DNA from 4 places in the Sporolactobacillus sp. PKPK-6 genome. Region 1 is predicted to be linked to each of the others. Evidence: predicted binding sites of a transcription regulator. Region 1 holds the regulator's gene; each other region holds the start of a gene.
What was found. The regulator LexA, encoded in region 1, represses DNA repair genes until DNA is damaged. The targets are predictions, from matches to a motif close to CGAACATATGTTCG.
Positions count from the first base shown of each region.

Region 2: a site for LexA is predicted at 1,705-1,718, ahead of uvrB (excinuclease ABC subunit UvrB). Genes of this name have one in related genera too.
Region 3: a site for LexA is predicted at 2,401-2,414, ahead of AC1MBV_RS04395 (RpnC/YadD family protein). Genes of this name have one in related genera too.
Region 4: a site for LexA is predicted at 2,267-2,280, ahead of AC1MBV_RS03090 (DNA polymerase IV). Genes of this name have one in related genera too.

Region 1 is NZ_JBWXPA010000001.1:313,845-318,063, reverse strand. Features, by position in the region: gene AC1MBV_RS01570 (ABC1 kinase family protein) at 1-1,662, opposite strand, end outside; gene AC1MBV_RS01575 (MFS transporter) at 1-9, shown strand, start outside; gene AC1MBV_RS01565 (phasin family protein) at 1,684-2,019, opposite strand; gene lexA (transcriptional repressor LexA) at 2,195-2,806, opposite strand; gene yneA (cell division suppressor protein YneA) at 2,976-3,287, shown strand; gene AC1MBV_RS01550 (YneF family protein) at 3,634-3,849, shown strand; gene AC1MBV_RS01545 (Gfo/Idh/MocA family protein) at 3,939-4,219, shown strand, end outside.
Region 2 is NZ_JBWXPA010000001.1:883,732-887,950, reverse strand. Features, by position in the region: gene AC1MBV_RS04260 (cell division protein) at 1-938, shown strand, start outside; gene AC1MBV_RS04255 (AbrB/MazE/SpoVT family DNA-binding domain-containing protein) at 1,279-1,569, shown strand; gene uvrB (excinuclease ABC subunit UvrB) at 1,838-3,808, shown strand; gene uvrA (excinuclease ABC subunit UvrA) at 3,816-4,219, shown strand, end outside.
Region 3 is NZ_JBWXPA010000001.1:912,863-917,081, reverse strand. Features, by position in the region: gene AC1MBV_RS04405 (hypothetical protein) at 1-663, opposite strand, end outside; gene AC1MBV_RS04400 (MFS transporter) at 772-2,235, opposite strand; gene AC1MBV_RS04395 (RpnC/YadD family protein) at 2,479-3,060, shown strand; gene AC1MBV_RS04390 (hypothetical protein) at 3,038-3,388, shown strand; gene AC1MBV_RS04385 (hypothetical protein) at 3,610-4,219, opposite strand, start outside.
Region 4 is NZ_JBWXPA010000001.1:631,352-635,570, forward strand. Features, by position in the region: gene AC1MBV_RS03080 (YitT family protein) at 1-806, opposite strand, end outside; gene AC1MBV_RS03085 (DsbA family protein) at 1,224-2,126, shown strand; gene AC1MBV_RS03090 (DNA polymerase IV) at 2,321-3,550, shown strand; gene AC1MBV_RS03095 (YhjD family protein) at 3,547-3,912, shown strand; gene AC1MBV_RS03100 (hypothetical protein) at 3,996-4,166, shown strand.

The DNA of each region.
Region 1 (4,219 bases):
AAAAATTGACAAAAGAACGATCATAAACATGAAAAGCACAATGGTTACTGCAATGCCGATAATGGGCACATTTGTGATTAATGAACGCGACCCGAACGTTTCGCCAAGAATAATGCTTGCCAAAATGATACTGAGTGAGAGCAGCATAATACTGAACGAAATCCGGTTTGCGGCGCGATCCAGTTTGGCCAGCAGAACTTCCAGTTGCGGCAGTTTCATTTCGACACGTGTTTTGCCTTTATATAAATGCGTTAAGGTTTTTCGTAAAAGGGAAGGCAGACGCATACTGTTTTCAACAACATCGTAACCATTCATCAATAACTTTTTTGAAAGTTCAGTAGGATCAAGTCTTCTTATTAACAGACGATGCCCATAAGGTTCCGCAAGCTCGAGAATGTTCGTGTCGTGATCCAGAGTGGTGATCAAGCCTTCCAGAGTGATTAGGGCCTTGCCAAGGAGCGTGTAATTTTTGGGTATACCGATATGATGCTTTTTGGTAACAGCGAAAACATCAGAAATGACTTTGCCGATGTGAACTTCTTTAAATGGCAGACGATAATATTTCTCGCGCAGAGTTTCCAAATCGTCTTTCAACTGACGCTCATTCAAGTCATCCGGCATGACGGTCATCGTGGAAATAGTGCGGAAAAGCAGTTCGGTATTTCCTTTCATCAGACCGATAATTAAATTGCCGAAGTCGCGCTTCATCGATTCGTTTAAATGTCCAACTTGTCCAAAATCAATATACCCGATTTTATTATCGGGGAAGAAAAAAAGGTTGCCAGGATGCGGATCGCCATGAAAGATGCCACAGATTAAGGCTTGATCAAGAAATGACCGGACAAGCCGTTCACAGATAATTTTGTTGGACACATCTTTTGGCGGACTCTTAATCAATTCTTCATATTTATACCCATGAACATAGTCAAGGGTAAGCACTTTAGCTGTCGAATAATCTCGATAGATTTTGGGAATGATCACATTCACATCATTCTTGAAAAAATCAAACAGTTTTTCAGTTGTTCGCGCCTCCATCGCGTAATCAAGTTCGCTGCGGATTGCCAGTGAAAATTCTTCAACCAAATCGATAATTTGATATGTCCTAGCCCATTCATAGCGTTTCTCAACGAGAGAAGCAAGATCCCATAGAATTTCAATATCGTTCTCCACCACGTATTCAATATCCGGACGCCGTATCTTAACAGCAACTTCTTCGCCGGATTTTAACTTTGCATGATGTGCTTGAGCAATGGAGGCAGCGGCAATACATTGTTCATCAAATTGAGCAAAAACTTCAGCAACTGGTTTACCGAATTCTTGTTGAATGATCTGTTTGACGGATTGGGCATCGATCGGAGTGACACGATCCTGGAGTCCGCGCATTGCCTCTGCAATTTGCTCTGGTAAAATGTCAGTTCTCAGGCTGAGCAGCTGGCCAAGCTTAATAAAGGTTGGTCCTAATTCTTCAAGCATTAAACGGATACGCTGTCCAAGAGACTTCTGATCATTCCCGTTTCCAGAGAAGTCTGATGCAATCTGCTTCGGTAATGAAAGTAAATGAAATAGACCGACATCTTTAACAATATAGCCAAAGCCATATTTTACGAGAACGGAAACAATTTCTTGATATCTTTTAATATGGCGTATATGTTTTCCAATCATAGCATTCACCTAGTGTGCAGGTTAGTCTTCGCTGCTTTCTCTCTTAGATACTTTTTGCCTTAATTCTGTGAGTTCAGCTTCTAAAAGCGTCACTTTTTCTTTAAGACTCCCGTACTCTTCCTGTGATACAAAGCCGAGATCCTTAATTGCATCAACAATGTCTTTGTGAAACTCTGCGCGCCACTTGTCCGTGTTTTCTTTCCCTTTTTCATTGAAAGATTCTAGAAGCGATTTTGCTTCATCTGCTGCTGCACCGCCGCTTTTTGACAGGTCATTCAGAAATTTTTCTGCCTTATCTTTGCTGGTGATGGTCGCGCCGAGCCCTATGAGAAAACTTTTCTTCAGGAAATCGTTCATAGATTTATCCCTCCTTGTGCTTTTCTTCATTTTAACCGACTCAGTGGGTCATGTATACGAATTCGCCATTTCTAATTGTGAATACTTCAATAATCAATTGAAAAAGGGCACGAAGGAACAGATGTTCTTTCGTACCCTAAGGCTTCAGAATCATTCATACACTTGGCAGTTGAGATCACTTAATCGAACGGAAAACACCAATTACTTTACCAAGAATGACACAATTATCAAGCAAGATGGGATCCATTGAAGGATTTTCCGGTTGGAGCCTTATATGATTGTTTTCTTTAAAAAAACGTTTAACCGTAGCTTCGTCCTCATCGGTCATAGCAACGACAATTTCACCGTTCTCTGCAGTCCGCTGCTGACGGACGATGACTTTGTCACCATCAAGAATGCCGGCATTAACCATACTTTCACCGGAGACATTGAGAATAAATGCATCTTCATCCTCGACCATTGAACTTGGAACAGGGAAATATTCTTCAATATTTTCAACAGCACTAATAGGAAGTCCTGCCGTTACTTTACCGATTACAGGAACACTTACTGTCTTTTCTGTATAGATGTCTCCATCATGATCGAGCACTTCAATTGCTCTAGGTTTTGTAGGATCACGCCTAATAAACCCTTTTTTCTCAAGCCTTTCAAGATGACCGTGTACCGTTGAGCTGGATGCTAACCCCACAGCGTCACATATTTCGCGAACCGATGGCGGATATCCTTTAATCGCAACTTCATGCTTAATAAAATCGAGTATAGATTGCTGCCGAGTTGAGAGTTTCATGATACTTCTCCTTTTCCTTATCTTGTCAATAGTATATCATCTGGGAAATTCAGATGCAAACATTTGTTCTAAAATAAGCATTGACACAAATGTACGTTCGTATTAAAATGAAGAAAACAAACGAACAAGCGTTCTTGAGAACAAATATTCCTAGCGGAGGTAAAACAAGATGAATACTCATGCACATAATAAAACAAAGGGAATTTCATTTATTGTATTATTTTGTATTATGACAGTCATTCTTTTCTTTACTTTAACAAATACGGTTGCTGCCGATCAGAATAATTATGTCAAAATTACAGTGAAATCCGGTGACTCGTTGTGGTCAATTGCTACAACATACCATGCTAATAATCCTAAGCTCACGAAACATGCATTTGTTACCTGGGTTAAAGACAATAATGGTCTAGTTCGAAATCATATTGTTCCGAATCAAAAGTTGATTATCCCGATAACAGATAATCAATTAAAGAATCGTTAAAAATCTTAGCCGCAGAATTGGCAAAAAAAGTGTTTTGTGATATACTGTTATATAACAAAGGGAATGATTTGACAATGTACTGCTACAATTGTCTTTTCCTTTTTGCTTTTTAGTTTGTGATTGCAAAGTTCTATTCCATTAATGATTATTTATCATTAATGGCCATTTTTCATCCTCCTTCAGAAGAAAGCATTTCTTAATTCATAAGAACACGCTTTCTTTTTTTTTTGTCTTCCAGCCGAAACTGTGCGGAAAAGGCTATGTTTCATGGGTATAAGGTTGACCTGAATTCGCGTGATAGTGTAAACTGAACTATGGACATTTGACACAAGGAGGAAGCAGACGCATGCTCTGGTTATACATACTCGTGGGCGTGATTTGCCTAGCAGCCGGATTGATCCTCGGCTTTTTAATCGCCCGTAGATATATGATGAATTACCTAAAAAAGAATCCGCCGATTAATGAAAACATGTTGCGTGTCATGATGGCTCAAATGGGTCAGCAACCGTCGCAGAAGAAGATTAATCAGATGATGAAAGCGATCAATCATCAAATGAAATGAGTAATGAACCCCTATGAATTAGCTATTCATGGGGGTTTTTACAATAGAAAAAAGTGAGTACTAATAAATTTCAGGCAGGGGGTTGCTCAATGCTGAAAGTAGGTGTTATTGGGATCGGTTCAATTGCCGCAAAAGCATATTTGCCGATTTATTCTAAACTGGCAGAGGTCGATTTTTATTTCTGTACACGAAATGTGAAAACGTTGGATGAACTTCGCTCAAAATATCGATGGTCTCATTTGTTTTCTTCAATTGACGATCTGATAAAACAAGGCATTCAAGCGGCATTTGTCCATGCGGCTACTTCAGTGCATCAGGAGATTATTGAGCGTTTGATTCTGAATGGAGTTTCAGTTTATACCGACAAACC
Region 2 (4,219 bases), 570 kb from region 1:
CACTGGCATATATCATGACACTGTTCACGTGCCGGCAAAGCTTTTTGTCGCCGGCGGTGGCAGGTGGCTTGGCATTGATTGCCGCTTATTTTATGCCGGCACTGCAGACCCCGTATTCGCTCATCAACGGTTGGATTGGGGACATCCGAGCCATTGATTATGTATCATTCGGCATATTCCTAGTTGTCGCTATGCTGGCTGAGACAGCACTGGTCTATTTTTGGGGTGCGCAGCAGACTTCGCCGCGCCTCATCAGCAGCAAGCGGGGCAGTTTGGTCGGAGCTCATGAAGCTTGCCAGCTTTGGATCGCGCCGCTGCTCTTCCTTATGCCGGTTTCGGGTGCGATTTCGTCCATTGGTCCCTGGCCGTTTGTTTCCGGCGGCGCTTCATTTAGCTTTGCGATTTTCCCATTGGGCATAGGAATCGCACAATTGATCACGCACGCATTACCGAAACCTGCTGTTCGTCAAACGGCAAGCTGGTTGATGGCGTCGTCCGGCATAACGGCGATCTTCATCGGTGCGGGCTATCTGCTTCATATGGCGCTTTTCGTCGTGCTGGGCGGAGTTGTGGCACTCGTCAGCCGATTGCTGCTCACCTGGTACCACCATCACCTGCGTGAGACGCAGCCGTTCTATTATCTTATGCCGAACAGAGGACTGCGCGTTATTGGAGCGATCCCTCACTCGCTTGGTGCGCGTATGGGCATTATTCCTGGGGAAGAAATTTTGCGGGTGAATGATTTAGAGGTCAGCAGCGTGGATGAATTCTATGAAGCACTTCAAAAGCATGCGGCTTACTGCAAGCTGGAAGTGATCGATCGTTTCGGCGAGCAGCGCTTTGAAAAGGGGCCAATTCATGAAGATGACAATTATAAGATCGGGCTACTTTTTCTTGAAGGCGATCAATGGAATTTGAAACAAAAGACAAATAGTTAAGCCTTAATTCGAATAATCTAACAGGAACAAAAATCCGCAGGAGGGACAGCGAGATTCCTTTTCCTTCCTTTTTATGGGAAGAAAGGAAGATGCTTAAGGTGAGGCGCTGCCCGCAGACCTAAAAGGTGAGCAAGCTTGCTGGTCCCCTTGGCTGTTTGTTCCGTCAAAATTTACAATAATCCCAACTGTTAAAATGTGACTGATTTTGAAACTGGGTGTAGTTATGTGAGCAATTGGAATTTTTTAACCCCTGCACGAATTGTGGTGCATATTGGTGCTATAATCAAGTTAAAAGTGATGCAGGTCGTAGTATAGAAAAGGCGAGAGGAGGAGCGCAAAAATGAAATCGACAGGTATTGTGCGTAAAGTTGATGAATTAGGACGTGTTGTGATTCCGATTGAACTCAGAAGGACCATGAATATTAAAGAGGGTGATCCGCTCGAAATCTTCACGGAGGATGAACGGATTATCTTCAAGAAATATGTGCCGAATATGGCGTGCCAGATCACGAATGAAGTGTCGCCGGATAACCTTGTTCTGGCAAACGGCAAGCTGATCCTGAGCCGCAAAGCAGCAAAAGGAATTCTAGAAGAAATTGAAAAATACATGGGTGAAGATATTAAATCGTAATTCATGTTCTCAAAAAAGACTTCTGTGGCCGAGTGCCATGGAAGTTTTTTAGTTTCATTAAGTACTAGTAAATGACTTCTCCGGTTATCCTGTGTGAGATGAGCCGAGTTTAGAATAAATGACTGAAAAACATTGGGAATATCCGTTCGCATTTTGCTGTTATTTTGCTATAGAGGTATGCTATACTTTTTTTAAGAAAGATTTTTTACTATTAATGACAAATCATGCTTTTTTCATAGAAAAACAGTAAAGATTGGAGGAGGGCGCTATGGATTTTCAACTCGCGTCCCATTTTCAACCGCAAGGCGACCAGCCGGAAGCGATTCGTACATTGGTCGATGGGATCAGGAACGGTCAAAAGCATCAGACGTTGCTCGGCGCGACCGGTACCGGTAAAACATTCACGATGTCGAATGTGATTGCTCAAGTGCAGAAGCCGACGCTGGTCATTGCCCATAATAAAACGCTTGCAGGGCAGCTTTATAACGAGTTTAAGGAATTTTTCCCGAATAATGCGGTCGAATATTTTGTCAGCTACTACGATTATTACCAGCCGGAAGCCTATATTCCGCAGACGGATACGTATATTGAAAAAGATTCGAGCATCAATGACGAGATTGACAAGCTGCGTCACTCGGCAACCAGCTCATTGTTTGAGCGTCGCGATGTCATTATTGTTGCCAGTGTTTCGTGTATTTACGGTTTAGGTTCTCCGGAAGAATACAGCTCACTTGTACTCTCATTGCGGCCGGGTATGGAGAAGGAGCGGGATGCGATGCTGCGTCAACTTGTCGACATCCAGTACTCGCGTAACGATATTAATTTTACACGCGGGACATTCCGTGTGCGCGGCGATGTGGTGGAGATTTTCCCGGCTTCACGCGATGATCACTGCATTCGCGTCGAATTCTTCGGTGATGAAATTGAACGGCTGACCGAGATGGATCCGATGACCGGAGAGATTGTCGGCGAGCGTGATCATGTCGCCATCTACCCGGCTTCCCACTTCGTTACCGGACAGGAGAAAATGAAGCGAGCAATTGTGAACATACAGAAGGAACTCGAGGATCGGCTGAAAGTGCTTAATGAGAACGGTAAACTACTTGAGGCACAACGGCTTGAGCAGCGTACGCGTTATGATTTGGAAATGATGGAGGAAGTCGGCTTTTGCTCCGGAATTGAGAACTATTCAAGGCATCTGACCTTTCGAAAACCGGGTGAATCGCCGTATACGCTCATGGACTATTTTCCAAAGGACTTTCTCATTATGGTCGATGAATCCCATGCGACACTGCCACAGATTCGGGCCATGTACAACGGCGACCAGGCGCGAAAAAACGTCCTGGTTGATCATGGTTTCCGTCTTCCTTCTGCAAAAGACAACCGGCCGCTTAAATTTGAAGAATTTGAGGAACGTGTCAATCAGATCGTGTACGTTTCGGCGACTCCGGCGGATTATGAATTGGAGCATTCCAATAAGCCGGTCGAGCAGATTATTCGACCGACCGGATTGCTGGATCCGGAAATCGAAGTCCGTCCGATCAAGGGACAGATTGATGATCTCTACGACGAGATTAATATTAGGATTAAGAAGCATGAACGTGTCCTCGTCACGACGCTGACAAAGAAGATGGCAGAGAATTTGACCGACTATCTAAAGGGCATGGGCATTAAAGTCAATTATCTTCATTCGGAAGTTAAGACGCTCGACCGGATTGAGATCATTCGCAATTTGCGACGTGGCGAATTCGATGTGCTGGTCGGGATCAACCTGCTCCGTGAAGGACTGGATATTCCTGAAGTCTCACTTGTCGCTATCCTTGACGCCGATAAGGAAGGCTTCCTTCGCTCGGAACGGTCGCTGATTCAGACGATCGGACGCGCGGCGAGAAATGCGGAAGGGCGAGTCATTCTGTATGCCGACCGAGTTACCGATTCGATGCGGTTGGCGATGGATGAAACCGCACGCCGCCGCAAAATTCAAAAGAAATTCAATGAAGTGCATCATATTACACCGACGACGATTCAAAAGGCCATTCCTGAGCTGATTAAAGCGACATACGAAGTGGAAAAACAGGATGGCTCCGGCAAGAAGAAAAAGAAGAAAATGACAAAGAGCGAGCGCAACAAGGCAATTATCGGTATTGAAAAAGAAATGAAGCAGGCGGCAAAGTCGCTTGACTTCGAGCGTGCAGCGGAACTGCGGGACGCACTCTATGAACTGAAGGCGGAGGGATAACACGCAGATGGTACTTGAAAATATTGTTGTCAAAGGCGCAAGGGAACATAATTTAAAAAATGTCAGCGTAACAATACCACGTGACAAAATGGTTGTTGTTACCGGATTGTCGGGCTCAGGCAAGTCATCGCTGGCGTTCGACACAATCTACGCCGAGGGGCAGCGCCGCTATGTTGAATCGCTGTCGGCATATGCCCGCCAATTTCTCGGCCAATCCAACAAACCGGATGTGGACGCGATTGAAGGCTTGTCGCCGGCGATTTCGATTGACCAGAAGACGACGAGTCATAACCCGCGTTCAACCGTGGGAACCGTAACGGAAATTTATGATTACATGCGTCTTCTTTTTGCCAGAATCGGGCACCCTTTTTGCCCGACACACGGTGTTGAAATCACATCGCAGACTATTGA
Region 3 (4,219 bases), 600 kb from region 1:
ACGCGCCATCGGTTTCATTGTGGCATAGGTGATTCCGCCGGCTAGTGCGCCTCCTAAGACCGGAACGATTTTCGATACACCGCGAGCGAATGTTCCTTTTGTTATCTTCGCACCGAAGAAGGTAGCAACTTTGCGAATCAGCGGATAATAAATTGTTTGTTCCAGTGCTTTCTGTGGGATGCGTTCGAGTGCGCGAGCAGAAAGCTTGGACGACAGCACACGCAGCAATGCACCCGTACCGCTGACTCCGAGCATCGCACCAAGATAGAGAATCAATGTTTCACGTCCTTTTTTTGTCGCGATCTCTTGATTGCTCCATAATTCTTCTCGTCCGTAGAGATAGCCGAGCTCCTGCGCGAGACGCAATGCCATCGCATAGAACTGCGTCGTATCGGCGGGAATCGTTGCCGCGATAGCCAAACCGCCTGGAATGCCCGCGGCAAACGACATCGCTGAGCTTCGCAACGTCGCATTTTGAATCAGCTGTGCTGCTTGTTTCTCAAGTTCAGCTTGTCCAAAATAGCTTGCAGGTCCGATCTCAATCAGCCGTTCCGTATCCTCTTTTGGGAACGACCGTCTGAAGAATTCTTCACGATTAATCTTCAATCCCGGCATCTTCAAAATTACGTCTAGAATGGTATGCGTAAGCTTCGTTGTCTGCATCGTTTGCTCCTTGTGTATGGCCTGCGTTCAATGAGTATCTTCCTATACTACTGTTTCCCATAGGAGCAGGTTTCATTTGCAAGGTTTGGCTTTAACGGACAGACTGCGTTAGGATACAGCCTTGCTGTGCATCTGATGTCGTGCGTTTAGGAGCCGAATGCCTGTAATCATGGCACAGAACACGCATATTCCGGCAGATGCCAGAAAAACGATGTGCATGCCATGTAAAAAGATGGACGGATGACCCGGGATCATTCCGGTGACATGATAACCGGCAGCTTGCGACATGCTGGCAAACAGAAGCGTTGTCGCAAAAGTGATTCCACTGATCATGCCCAAATTTCGGATTAGTGCGTTGACACTCCCCGCGCTTCCAAGCTGATTTTTCGGAACCGTCGACATGACAAGCGAATTATTCGGCGACATAAAGAATCCGCTGCCGGCACCGAGCAGAGCAATCAACACACCCGCATAGATGATTGAGCTTTCCCCATTCAGAAAACCGAGACCAATTTGTGCCGCTACGAGGACAAGCAATCCGATAAACGTTAGGATTTCCGAACCGATTTTGTCAGACAGTGCGCCGCTGAACGGGGCAATGACAGCCATCATGATGGGGAACAGCATCAGCAGCAGTCCGGAATGGCCTGCTGACAGATGCAGAATATCCTGGGTATAGAATGGCGCAATAATGTTGAAACAAAAGTTGGAGAGAAAGACCAAATAGCCGCAGAAAATGCTGACTGAAAACATAAGATTTTTAAACAACCGCAGCTGAAGCATCGGCTGATCAATCTGCCACTCCATAATGATAAACACGACCAGAAGCACAGCAGAGAGAAAAAGCGATCCCAGAATACGTCCGTCGCTGAACCCTAAATGCTGTCCAAGCAGCAATCCGCTGAACAGGGCTATGATGAATAAGCCGAAGATTGACGTACCCACCCAGTCCAAGCGGCCTCTTGATGCAAACAAATCTTTAGGCAGAACACGCCAGCCCAGAATCATTACCACCAGCCCAATCGGTACGTTAATCCAGAATATATAATTCCAGCTCAACGTGGAGACAACCAGCCCGCCGATCCCCGGACCAGTGATCGAGCCCAAGGACACGAACGTGCCGATTAAACCAAGCGCCCGCCCGCGTTCGGATCTCGGGAAAATATCCGTTGCGATGCCAAAATTATTAGCCATCGTCATCGAAGCGCCTATGGCCTGAACCACGCGGCCGACAAGTAGAAAATTCAGGTTTAGACCGAATCCGCACAGCAGCGACCCAAGAACAAAAAGAGCGGTGCCGATCTTAAAAATGCGAAGTTTGCCCAGCATGTCGCCAAGCCGCCCGAAAAGCAGGATAAAAACACAGATCGTCATTAAATAAATCGTGACAATCCACTGACTGCTGGCGATCGGCAAATGCAAATCACGTGAAATCTGCGGCAGTGCCACATTGACAATACTCGCATCAAGCGTCGACATAAATGTGAACATATTAATACTGATCAGGATCATCCAACGTCTCTTCTGGACGGTTGGGTCATCCTGATAAGTTAAGGGTTTTGAGGTATTCATAAATCTGCAGCCTCCAGTTACTCGTGCTCTGTACAAAGAATAGCATAATTATTGAAACGGGGTGGAAGCAAAAGATCCGATTCCGCATATGTCAGAAATTAACCTTTTACCATGGATTTTTTTCTAGACATTTTGTTTGGAATTCGGTTATACTTTTACTGTGAAAGATCATACGTTCGCCTTTAACTCCCTGCTTTCCCAATTCCTCACAACAATAAATCATACCTCGTAAGGAGGCCTCTCATGCCTACTGACCACGATCGGCGTTTCAAAGTGCTGCTTCACGAGTTTTTTGATGAGTTTCTCGAAGCCTTTTTCCCAAAAATTTATCACATGCTTGATCTGTCTGGAAAAACGTTCCTTTCAGAGGAACTGTTTCCGGATCTAATCGAAGGCGACAAGAAGAGGGCGGACATCATTGCGGAAACGAAGCTGAAATCTAAAAAAGCTGTAATTCTGATTGTCCATCTTGAGGCACAAAACTATTATCAAGATGATTTTTCCGAACGGATGTATCTTTACTACATCATGATCTATCTGAAATTTCGAAAACCTGTTTTACCCATTGCCATTTTCAGTTATGATGGTGTAAGAGATGAACCGGATAAATTTGTGGTAGAAATACCTCATTTTATGATGATCAGCGAATTCCATTTTTTGAAGCTTGAGCTTGCCCAAATGAATTGGCGAACATTTATTCACAGTAATAATCCGGCCGCTGCCGCGCTCATGAGCAGGATGAACTACTCAAAAAAAGGAACGTGTTCAGGTTCGACTCGCCTTTATCAGACAGATGATCGGCATGCATCTTGGAGAAGCACGTGAAAGCATAATCAATGGATTTTTCGAGACCTATCTTCAATTAAATAAGAAAGAGGTGGATCAATTGATGGACCAAGCGAACAAACTCCCGGAGGAAATCCGTGAAGAAGTGCTCAAATGGCCGAATTCGACTTATGATCGTGGAGTGGAGGACGGCATGGAAAGAGGAATTAAAAGAGGAATTAAAAAAGGAATTGAAAAAGGTGAATTAAACGCCAAAAAACAGGTTGCCCTAAAGCTGCTGCAAAATGGAATAAGTCATGGGAAAATCAGTGAGTGGACAGGATTAAGTGCCAAAGAGATCACTGAACTGGAAGCAATCAATGAATGAAGAAATTCGTGAAGATGCGGTTACAGCTTTGGACACTACTGGCAAATAACAATCGAGAAATAACCAATGCATGAATCGTCTGTTCTGTGGAATGTTTGGAAAGGGGAGCCCGGCTTTTAAAATGCGGTTTATATCCAGTAAGGAATTTACGTGATTTAAATAGCTATGTCATCGCGTTTCTATTCCGGGAAAACGAACCGATGAAAGGATCGGCCTATCGATCAAACCAGAAAACTACCAACAATTTGTGCAATGAAGCGCATGTCCGTCTCAGTGTAGCGCTGATCAATGGGCAGCGCGATCAGATTTTTCGCCAGCTTATAATCGAAACGTGCAGGGGGAACGCGCGACAACACTTCCTGCCAATAATCATTGGCATAGATGTGGCGCTCCAACAAACAATCTTTTAATTTTTCCCCGTGTTCAATAAGAAAAGGGTAGCACATCGGTCCGTTCACATTGGTGAAGTCTGCACGCAGCAGATTGTAGGTGCCGATTTGTTGATGAAGAAATCGGAAGTTCTCATTTCGAATGGTGCGCACCTGCTCATAATCAACACTCATCAACAGTCGCTGAGTCGTTCGTGACATCGCGTGCATCCCGCATGTATCTAAATAGGCCTCATTTTGTTCAAAAAGCGGCTCGGCGGAAACACTCCCTAGATCAATTTGCTTCAACAGCGCATCGTAACGGTAGTAGGACGGATCCTGATCCAGCTCAAGCCGCTCTTCAGCATTGGTATACAAGTAGCCGCCATCCGGAACGCCAAAAAACTTGCGTGGCGAATACAGGGTATCCACATGCAGCTGCGGTCGTTCAAAAAACGCCTGC
Region 4 (4,219 bases), 320 kb from region 1:
GCATTCGGATCAATGCTCTTAATCAACCGCTCCATTTTATACAATTCATAATGACTGATGACCATCATTAACGTACTCTTTTTGGTGCCGGTAAACCCTCCGTATGACGGAATCACCGTCATTCCTCGGTCAAATTGATCCTGGATTGCTTCAACCAGCCGATCCGACTGATCCGTGATCGTCATAACCGTCAATTTCTGATATTTTGTGTGAATCATATCAATCACATAACTATTTACAAAACGTGAAATTAACGTATAAAGTGCGTACTGCCATTCGTACACCGCACCGGCAATCACAATAATAATACCGTTCAAAATCAAAAAATATTTACCTGATGATGCATTACGATTACGCCGCGTTAAAAAAATGGCAATGATATCCAAACCGCCCGTTGAAATACCGTATTTCAAGGCAATTCCAACACCGATCGCAGAGATCATTCCGCCAAATATAGAATTGAGCAGAATGTCTGAAGACAGCGGATGCACCGGCAGAACAGTTAAAAATAATGAGGTCAGCATAACTGTAATGAAACTAAATAAGGTAAAACTCTTTCCGACCTTATACCATCCAAGTACGGCAATTGGCAAATTTAAAACGAGAATCAGCAAACCGATCGAAAGATGAAGGTTCAACCCATCAAACAGGATATCTGAAATCAATTGGGCAGCACCGTTTATTCCTGCCGCATAGACATGAGCCGGCACAAGAAAAAGATTCATGCTGAGCGCACATAAAAAAGCGGCACAAACTGAAATACATGATTTTTTGATTAATTCGCCAATGGAAAAAGCAGGTAACATATCGTTCTTCCTTCATTCACTTTATTTTTTCTTAGTTCCCCGGGTCTCAAATTATAGCACCTTCATTTGCGGATTCAACCTCTGGCAACATTTTCCCAACACTTTCACTTGTTAAACTAAACACATTTTTCAAACATTTATTTATGCCGCAAAAAACAGCTTGAGTGCCGATTAGTTGCCCTCAATGATCGGAACTTGTTACAATATAGAAAGTTTCAGGACGATGGAATCATAAAGTTGTGCTTCCACCATTCAATGAATGAAACTGAAAAGAATATAATAAAGGCAGGTTGACTTTATCAATAATGGATAAAGATATGATGAGATGGATCAATCCGGCTATCGGCACAGTCCATCTGAATCAGGGGCCATTTCTGAGGCCGCCCTATTTAAAATTTCTTCCAGAGGTGGGATCCCATGACACGTTTTGAGGAAGGGTCTATATGTGAGGGAACACCGGGAAACGAGTCGTGTACATTAAGAACCGGCAGGAAACGAACCTTCCAGCGAGTCGAAATTTTAACATTCATTGATCCGCTTTGCCCTGAATGCTGGGGTTTTGAACCTTTACTTAAAAAATTTATTTTTCAATACCATGACTATTTTACATTTCGCGTCTTGTTAACGACAAAGCATGACACGGTAAATCGCTGTCAATTCACTCGTGCAAAAAGAATTGCTGAGGAATGGGACAAATATGCCCGCCTGACCGGCATGTGCTGCGACAGTGATGTGTGGCTGGAAAATCCGCCTTCTCCTTATTCGATCGCTTATGCGATTAAGGCGGCCGAATTCCAAGGAGGTGCGGCCGGGCAAATTTTTCTTCGCCGCGTACGTGAGCAGATTTTTCTCAGAAGACAGGGCTTGAATAAATTTGAAGAGCTGCTGGGTGTCGCTCGCCTTGCCGGACTGAATGAACAGGAATTTTCCAATGACTATCATTCCTGTCGTCCGATTAAGGCTTTTCAGTGTGATCGCCGATTAGCAAATGAATTGGCAATCACCGAACTTCCGACCTTGGTTTTCTCAGCACCATGCAATGACTCTGAAGCCATTAAGGTAAACGGACATTACCCTTACTCCGTCTATGTACAGATTTTGACCGAACTCCTGGGCGAGCAGCCGATCCCGGCGCCAAATATCTCGCTCAAAGACTATTTTCAACAACAATGCTTTCTGACCACTCAGGAAGTCGTCGTAATCTATGACTTAACGGAAGAAGAGGCATTAAAGGAACTGCGCAAATTGCAGCTCCAGCAAATTATCGAACCGGTTTCTCTGAAAAGCGGTGAATACTGGTCCTATATCGGTCATTCGTAATGACCGTATCATTTGATCGTTTGAATGTTGCAAGAACCATAATTGCCTTGCTCCTAAAAAAGGAGCAGGGCTTTTTCATTGTCTTAAATCATTCCATAACTCTATTATAACGAACACATGTTTTTATTTCCAGTGTTAAAAGAACGTTTGTTCGTGTATAATAAATCCATATCCAATTAATTGAGGTGTCGCACATGGATCGAGTGATCTTCCTGATCGATATGCAAACGTTCTACGCTTCTGTTGAAAAGGCTGATTTCCCGGAATTCAGAAACAAGCCTCTGATCGTTGCAGGTGACCCGAGGCAGCGAAGCGGCATCGTCCTTGCCGCTTGCCCGATTGCCAAGCATTTCGGCGTACTGACGGCCGAGCCGCTTGGTCAAGCGTTAATTAAGTGTCCGCAGGCGGTTATCCGTCTGCCACGCATGCAGCATTACATTGATGTATCTACAGCCGTGACACGATTTCTTAGACAGTTTACCGATCTGGTTGAGCCTTATTCGATTGATGAACAGTTTATTGACGTCAGCGAAAGCTTGCCGCTCTTTGGTTCACCCTCAACCATTGCACGGAAGATTCAACGATGCATGCAGGAACGCTTTGGTGTCTATGCCCGCATTGGAATCGGACCCAATAAAGTAATGGCCAAGATGGCTTGTGATCATTATGGCAAAAAGAACAAAGCAGGAATTTTTGAGTTAAATGCTGAGAATATAAAAAAATACCTCTGGCCCCTGCCCATTGGTGAATTGTTTGGCGTTGGCCATCGAATGGAGCAGCACTTCATTGGAATGGGAATTCGCCAAATCGGTCATCTCGCCCGTTTTCCGCTCGCTTTACTGCGCAAGCGTTGGGGTGTGAACGGAGAGCTGTTATGGCGAACCTCACACGGCTTGGACAGTGCTCCCGTCTCCATGAGCACCTTTACAGAACAAAAAGCGATCGGGCACCACATGACCCTGCCCTTCGACTACCCGGAAATGCGCGATATTCGTGTGATCCTTCTTGAATTGAGTGAAGAGGTCGCTTATCGAGCCCGTGTGAAACACTATATGGGGCTTGTTGTCTCCGTTGGCATTTCCGGAACTTTTGAGCGCCATACCGGTTTTCATCGCCAGATCAAGCTGCCCTTCGCGACAAATTTTGGCATGGATATTTATCATGCGGTTAATCGGCTTTTTACAGAAAGCTGGGACTGCCTTCCGGTACGAGCCGCTGCAGTCACCCTTAGTGATCTTCAGCCGGTATCAAGCAGCTATCAGCTCGATCTCTTCGCTCATATTGAAGAAAAAACAAAATTAAGTGCTGCAATCGACACAATTTATCAAAAATATGGAAAGACGGCCATCTTTCATGGCACCTCACTTATGTCGTCCAGCCAGTTGCGCGCACGTGCGAATAAAATCGGGGGGCATTTCAAATGAATGATCATGGAGGATTTCTGCCCGCCTCGGAAATGACTGAAAAAGAAATGAAAATTGCCGCCGAATATATGCTGCTTCCGCTCATTAAAATGGCATTTGAACGTGATCGAACAGCTATTGTCCATGCGGACACTAAATTCAAACCGCTTTATTTGGAACTATTGGATGCCATAATTGCTCACGTAACACTGGATCTGCGAAGAAATAAGCAAGATATTTTCAACAATCACATCCGCATGACTAAGCGCGGCTGGTTCAATTATGAGGTCTATGTACGGGGCCGCCTATTTGAATTCGTCTATCAAAAAAGTGTAGCCATGGATTGGATTTACGAACGAGTGCGCAGCTATCTCAAGCTCTAGCATCTTTTCTTACCTTCTAGATGAATGTTTACTCCGAGACATTCATAGGCTTGTTTTTAGAGAAACTGCAGAGGATGAATGCCATGAAACTTTTTGTTTTCTGTCTTCTGACCGCCGTTACGTTTTTTTGTTTTTATCATTTCCTGCTTGGATTGCTGCATTTAGAGTCCCTGCTGCTTTCCGGGGCGATGCTCTTCACAATTATTTTCTTCATGATGTGCTTCGTGACACGGCATCGGCGCAGCAATGAATGAAAACGACAAGGACTGAGAATTTAATCCTCAGTCCTTGTCGTTTTTTAAACAGT